DNA from 3 places in the Streptomyces sp. WP-1 genome. Region 2 is predicted to be linked to each of the others. Evidence: riboswitches for the same ligand, from Rfam matches in the RefSeq annotation. Region 2 holds a riboswitch; each other region holds the start of a gene.
What was found. A riboswitch is a leader RNA that binds a small molecule or an ion and turns the genes downstream of it on or off. The one in region 2 is predicted to bind thiamine pyrophosphate.
Positions count from the first base shown of each region.

Region 1: linked by a shared signal. The riboswitch ahead of thiC (phosphomethylpyrimidine synthase ThiC) and the one ahead of thiO (glycine oxidase ThiO) in region 2 are both predicted to bind thiamine pyrophosphate.
Region 3: linked by a shared signal. The riboswitch ahead of QHG49_RS10490 (thiamine ABC transporter substrate binding subunit) and the one ahead of thiO (glycine oxidase ThiO) in region 2 are both predicted to bind thiamine pyrophosphate.

Region 1 is NZ_CP123923.1:4,115,251-4,117,509, reverse strand. Features, by position in the region: gene thiC (phosphomethylpyrimidine synthase ThiC) at 1-1,257, opposite strand, end outside; TPP riboswitch at 1,250-1,427, opposite strand; gene QHG49_RS17870 (YibE/F family protein) at 1,500-2,259, shown strand, end outside.
Region 2 is NZ_CP123923.1:5,806,507-5,808,765, reverse strand. Features, by position in the region: gene QHG49_RS25615 (NAD(P)/FAD-dependent oxidoreductase) at 1-523, opposite strand, end outside; gene QHG49_RS25610 (hypothetical protein) at 556-915, opposite strand; TPP riboswitch at 969-1,080, shown strand; gene thiO (glycine oxidase ThiO) at 1,078-2,259, shown strand, end outside.
Region 3 is NZ_CP123923.1:2,502,609-2,504,867, forward strand. Features, by position in the region: gene QHG49_RS10485 (iron ABC transporter permease) at 1-35, opposite strand, end outside; gene QHG49_RS10490 (thiamine ABC transporter substrate binding subunit) at 83-1,153, opposite strand; TPP riboswitch at 1,224-1,330, opposite strand; gene rlmN (23S rRNA (adenine(2503)-C(2))-methyltransferase RlmN) at 1,382-2,259, opposite strand, start outside.

The sequences.
Region 1 (2,259 bases), 1.7 Mb from region 2:
GGCCTCGTCGCAGATCTCCTGCTGGAGATCGATGTTCTCCTTGATCTTGTGCATCGGGACGTGCCCGGGGCCCTCGATCATCGTCTGTACGTTCAACCGGCGGGCGATCCGGCCGAGTTCCCCGAGCGTGCGCAGCTCCGCGAACTGGGCCTCGTCATTGGCGTCCGCGATGGACCCGGGCCGCAGCCCGTCGCCCAGCGAGTACGTGACGTCGTAGGCGGCGAGAATCTCGCACAGCTCCTCGAAGTTCTCGTACAGGAACGAGTCCTTGTGGTGCGCCAGGCACCACGCGGCCATGATGGAGCCGCCCCGCGAGACGATGCCGGTCTTGCGATTGGCCGTGAGCGGTACGAACGGCAGCCGCACGCCCGCGTGGACCGTCATGTAGTCCACGCCCTGCTCGGCCTGTTCGATGACGGTGTCCTTGTAGATCTCCCAGGTCAGCTCCTCCGCCCTGCCGTCGACCTTCTCCAGCGCCTGGTAGAGCGGCACCGTGCCGATCGGGACGGGGGAGTTGCGCAGCACCCACTCGCGGGTGGTGTGGATGTTGCGGCCGGTGGAGAGGTCCATGACCGTGTCGGCACCCCAGCGGGTCGCCCAGGTCATCTTCTCGACCTCCTCCTCGATGGAGGACGTCACCGCGGAGTTGCCGATGTTGGCGTTCACCTTCACCAGGAACCGCTTGCCGATGATCATCGGCTCGATCTCCGGGTGGTTGACGTTGACCGGCAGCACCGCCCGGCCCGCCGCGATCTCCTCGCGGACCACCTCGGGCGAGACGTTCTCCCGGAGGGCCACGAACTCCATCTCGGGCGTGATCTCGCCCCGGCGCGCGTACGCGAGCTGTGTCACCGCCTGCCCGCCCCGGCCCCGGCGCGGCTGACGCGGACGACCCGGGAAGACCGCGTCCAGGTTGCGCAGCCCGCCGCGCGGCGAGGTGTGCTTGATGCCGTCGTCCTCGGGACGGACGGGACGGCCCGCGTACTCCTCGGTGTCGCCGCGGGCGATGATCCAGTTCTCCCGCAGCGGCGACAGCCCCCGGCGGACGTCGGTGTCGACGAGTTGATCGGTGTACGGGCCCGACGTGTCGTACAGCGTGACCGACTGCCCGTTGGTGAGGTGCACCTGACGGACCGGCACGCGCAGGTCGGGGCGCGAGCCCTCGACATACGCCTTGTGCCAGCCGATGGACTTCCCGGCCTCCGAGGACATCTCGTCCTGGACGGAGGCAGGCGTGCGTACGTCCTTGTTGGTCATGAGACCTACTCCCTACGCCGGCATTACCCGGTAACAGGTTCGGCGGTCGACGCAGCGGCTTCCGTCGTCCGAGGTCTCCCGGGGAACATCGCATGTTCCACGTGAAACATCGCTTCTACGGAGGTCAGCGCCCTCTCAGCCCGGTGCTCCGAGCTCCCGCGTGTGCAAAGGTGTCTCCACGCTAGCGTCATCCGTGACGCGATGAACAGTGGGCCCTCCCCGCTTCTTGCGATGATCTGGCGATGACCCGGATGGACCAGCACCCGTACCAGCCGCCCGGCCCGCGTCGGCACGACGGCTCGGAGCCCCCGAGCCAGGGCCAGAACCAGGGCCAGGGGCACCGCCACGGCCATGGCCACGCCCAGGCTCCGGCACCGGCCCAGCCCCCGGTTTCCGCCCGGGCCCACGACCACGGGCGCGGACACGGCCACGGCACGGACCACGGACACGGCTCCGGCCACGGGCACGGTCACAGCCATGGCCCCGCCGCGCCCGTCTCCCGGCATCTGCGCAAGGTGATCGCGGCGATCCTCGTCCCGTTCACCGCGGCGGTCGTGGCCGGTCTGGTGGTGCTCTGGCCCGGCGGCGCCCCCTCGCACAAGCACAGCGGGGTCGGCTTCGACCGGCAGACCCAGCAGGCCACCGTGACCCGGTTGGTCGAGGTGAGCTGCGCCTCGGTGAACGCCGGCGGCGGGGCACCCGGCGGTGTTGCCGCCGGCGGTGCCTCGGCGGGTCAGTCGTCCGGCGGCACCTGCAAGAGGGCGACCGTCCGGGTCGACACCGGCAAGGACAAGGGCCGTACGTTCACCGAGATCGTGCAGCCCGACCAGCCCCGGCAGCTGCACCAGGGCGAGCAGGTGGTCGCCGCCTACGAGCCCACCGCTCCGAAGGACCTCCAGTACTCGGTCGCCGATGTGAACCGCAAGTTCCCCATGGCACTGCTCGCGGGCATCTTCGCGCTCGCCGTCGTGGTGGTGGGCCGGCTGCGCGGGGTCATGGCCC
Region 2 (2,259 bases):
CCGCGCAGCCGGCCTCGCGGGCGGCGGTGGCGAACTCGGCGCCGATCCAGCCGGCGCCGACGACCACGATGTCGTGCTGCCGCGCGAGCACCGGTCGCAGCCGTTCGGCGTCGTCCAGGGTGCGCAGCAGATGCACGCCGGGGACGCCCTCGGTGCCGGGCAGGTTGACCGGTTCGGCGCCGGTGGCGAGCACCAGGACGTCGTACGGCACCGGGCCCGCCTCGGTGTCCAGTTCATGGTCGGCGGGGCGGGCGCCGAGGACCTCGCAGCCGAGCCTGAGGCCGACGCCGAGCGCGTCGAAGTCGAGGTCGAAGGCGGAGCCCTCGGCCTTGCCGAGCAGGACGGCCTTGGACAGCGGCGGCCGGTCGTACGGCTGGTGCGGTTCGGCGCCGACGACGGTCACGTCGCCCGCGAAACCCCGTTCCCGCAGGGCCACCGCGGTCTGCACCCCGGCCATGCCCGCGCCGGCGACGACCACGCGCCGGACCCCTGCCGTGCCCTCCTGGGCTGTCTGCTCGCTCACCCGATCACCATAGACAGTCGGCGATCAACCGGTCAGGGGGCGTGCGCGACGACCTGTTCCACGACGCTGGTGCCGGAGCCGGGTCCCGACTCCCACTCCCAGGTCTCCCAGGTCTCCTCCAGGCGCACCCCGCCGTCGGGCAGTTCCACGACCGTGGACACGCAGTGGCCGCAGGCCGTGCTGCCGTCGGTGCGCAGCTGCACGTACCGGAAGTCCAGGCGGTCGCCCGCGCGGGTGCCGGCCAGATGGCCGCGGACGATGTCGCCGCCCCGGTACTCGGCCCAGATCGCGCCGTCCTGCTCGTGGTAGGCGAAGCGGGTCCGGGTGCCGACCTGACCTGCGGACCGGTCGGCGACGGGGGCGAGGACCAGACCGTCGAGCGACGGGGCCATGACCGAGGGCTCCCTTACGGGTGGGGAGGGGGGCGGGCTAGGGTGGCCACCGTACAAGCACTCGCGGGAGCCCGGACGCACCGGGCTGAGAGGGAGGCTGGCGGCCTCCGACCGTACGAACCTGATCCGGGTCATGCCGGCGAAGGGAGGGGCTGGACGCCCATGTCCACACGTACGCCCGAAACCCCGGGACGCCCCGACGTCCTGGTCGTCGGGGGCGGGATCATCGGCCTCGTCACGGCCTGGCGCGCGGCGCGCCGGGGGCTCGCGACGGCCCTGGTGGATCCGGCTCCGGGCGGCGGGGCCGCGCAGGTCGCGGCCGGGATGCTGGCCGCGGTCACCGAACTGCACTACGGCGAGGAGACGCTGCTCGCCCTCAATCTGGAGTCGGCGCGCCGCTACCCCGGCTTCGTGGCCGAACTGACCGAGGCGAGCGGCCGGGACCTCGGCTACCGGCGCTGCGGCACCCTCGCGGTCGCGCTGGACGCCGACGACCGCGCCCATCTGCGGGAACTGCACGCCCTCCAGCAGCGCTGCGGCCTGGAGGCGGAGTGGCTGTCGGGGCGCGAGTGCCGCCGACTGGAGCCGATGCTGGCGCCCGGGGTGCGCGGCGGGCTGCGGGTCGACGGCGACCACCAGATCGATCCGCGCCGGCTGGCCGCGGCCCTGGTGATCGCGTGCGAGCGGGCCGGGGTGGTGTTCCACCGGGTGTGGGCGCAGCGGCTGGACGTCGTACGGGAGAGGGCCGTCGGGGTCACCGCAGCGGACGGGACGGCGCTCAGCGCCGGGCAGGTGGTGCTCGCGGGCGGCAGCCTCAGCGGGCGGCTCGCGGGGGTGCCCCCGGAGCTGGTGCCGCCGGTGCGGCCGGTGAAGGGGCAGGTGCTGCGGCTGGCGGTGCCCGAGCGGTACGCGCCGTTCCTCAGCCGGACGGTGCGGGCCGTGGTCCGGGGCGGCCAGCTGTATCTGGTGCCCCGGGAGAACGGCGAGCTGGTCGTCGGCGCCACCAGCGAGGAGCTGGGCTGGGACACGACGGTCACCGCGGGCGGCGTGTACGAGCTGCTGCGCGACGCGCACGAGCTGGTGCCGGGCATCACCGAGCTGCCGCTCACCGAGACCAGGGCCGGGCTGCGGCCCGGGTCCCCCGACAACGCGCCGCTGCTCGGGCCCTCGGGGCTCGACGGGCTGCTGCTGGCGACCGGGCACCACCGCAACGGGGTGCTGCTCACGCCGGTCACCGGGGATGTGATGGGGCAGTTGCTGGCGGGAGGCCCGCTGCCCGAGGAAGCCCGTCCGTTCACGCCGGAGCGCTTCGGCGCGCCGCGCGTCCAGCAGCTGGAGCAGACC
Region 3 (2,259 bases), 3.3 Mb from region 2:
AAGAACACGGCGAAGAACGCGACGGGCAGGGCCATCAGCCCCAGCCGCGCCGCGCTCCCGCGCCGTGTCCGCGCGCGGGCGGTCACTTCAGTACGAGTGACGTCCACGTCTTGACCCACTGATCACGGTTGGCGGCGATCTTCCCGGGGGCCATCGTCTCGGGGTGCCGGGCGGCCGGACCGTACTTCGTGAAGTCGGCGGGCACCCGGGCACCCGCGACGACCGGGTAGACATACATGTTCAGCGGCATGTCCTCCTGGAACTCCTTGGAGACCAGGAAGTCGAGGAACGCCTTGGCGCCCTTGGGGTTCTTCGCGTTGCTCAGCAGCCCGGCGAACTCGATCTGGCGGAAGCAGGTGCCGGTGGCCACGCCGGTCGGGGCGGTGGCGGGGCGCTTCTTGGCGTAGATCACCTCGGCGGGCGGGGAGGAGGCGTACGACACGACGAGCGGGCGGTCGCCGCCGGCCTTCTTGCCCTCCGAGGAGCCGGAGAACTCCTGGTAGTAGGCCTGCTCCCAGCCGTCGACGACCTTGACGCCGTTGGCCTTGAGCTTCTTCCAGTAGTCCTGCCAGCCCTGGTCCCCGAACCGCGCGGCGCTGCCGAGCAGGAAGCCGAGGCCGGGCGAGGCGGTGGCCGCGTTCTCGGTGACGAGGAGGTTCTTGTACGCGGGCTTGGCGAGGTCGGCGTACGACTGCGGCGGGGCGAGGTGGTGCTCGCTGAAGTACGCCTTGTCGTAGTTGACGCAGATGTCGCCGTAGTCGACGGGCGTGACACGGTGCTTGCCGTCGAGCTGGTACGGGGCGCCGACCTTGTCCAGGCCCTTGGCGGTGTACGGCTGGAACAGCCCGTTGTCGAGGGCGCGGGAGAGCAGGGTGTTGTCGACGCCGAAGAGGACGTCGCCCTGAGGGTTGTCCTTGGTCAGGATGGCCTTGTTGACGGCCTGTCCGGCGTCGCCGTCCTTGAGGACGCGGACCTTGTACCCGGAGCGCTTCTCGAAGTCCGCGAGCACGCTCTTGGAGACGGCCCACGAGTCGTGGCTGACGAGGGTGACGGTCTTGGCGTCCGCCTCGTCCTGTCCCTGCGCCCCGCCGCACGCGGACAGCGCGACCAGGCCGAGCCCGACCGCCGCGACCACGAAGGTCTTGTTGTGCACTTGGTTGTCCTCCTGGGGTCGGCCAGGAAGAACGCGGCCCTGTCCGGAGGAACCGGACAGGGCGCAACAGCTTGAGTAGTGACCGAACTTCCTACCCAGAATGACCTGGGCGAGGTTCAGAGGGTCTGCGGCCTGGTGCCGCACTCTCAGCGCTGTGGCGCTCCCCTGTCGGAATATGAAGATGTTTCGACTATTTCAATGATGAAGATGTGATGGAACGGGCCCAGACTACCGCTCGGTGGCGGCGAGCTGACCGCAGGCTCCGTCGATCTCCTGCCCACGGGTGTCCCGGATCGTCACCGGCACACCGTGCGCGGCGATCGCCTCCACGAACGCCTTCTCGTCCTCGGGCCGCGAGGCCGTCCACTTGGAGCCCGGAGTCGGGTTCAGCGGAATGAGGTTGACGTGCACGGGCCTGCCGCGCAGCAGCCGGCCGAGCCGGTCGCCGCGCCACGCCTGGTCGTTGATGTCGCGGATGAGCGCGTACTCGATCGACAGCCGGCGCCCGCTCTTCTCGGCGTACTCGAACCCGGCGTCCAGCACCTCGCGCACCTGCCACCGCGTGTTCACGGGGACGAGGGTGTCGCGCAGCTCGTCGTCGGGGGCGTGCAGGGAGATCGCCAGGCGGCACTTGAAGCCCTCGTCGGAGAACCGGTGGATGGCCGGCACCAGCCCGACGGTGGAGACGGTGATACCGCGCTGGGAAAGGCCGAGGCCGTCCGGCGCGGGGTCGGTGAGCGCGCGGATGGCGCCGACGACCCGCTTGTAGTTGGCGAGCGGCTCGCCCATGCCCATGAACACGATGTTGGACAGCCGCGCCGGGCCGCCCGGCACCTCGCCGTCGCGCAGTGCCCGCATGCCGTCCACGATCTGGTGGACGATCTCCGCGGTGGACAGATTGCGGTCCAGGCCCGCCTGGCCGGTCGCGCAGAAGGGGCAGTTCATCCCGCAGCCCGCCTGCGAGCTGATGCACATGGTGACCCGGTCCGGGTACCGCATCAGCACGGACTCCACGAGGGTGCCGTCGAACAGCCGCCACAGCGTCTTGCGGGTGGTGCCCTCGTCGGTCGCCAGATGCCGGACGACCGTCATCAGCTCCGGGAACA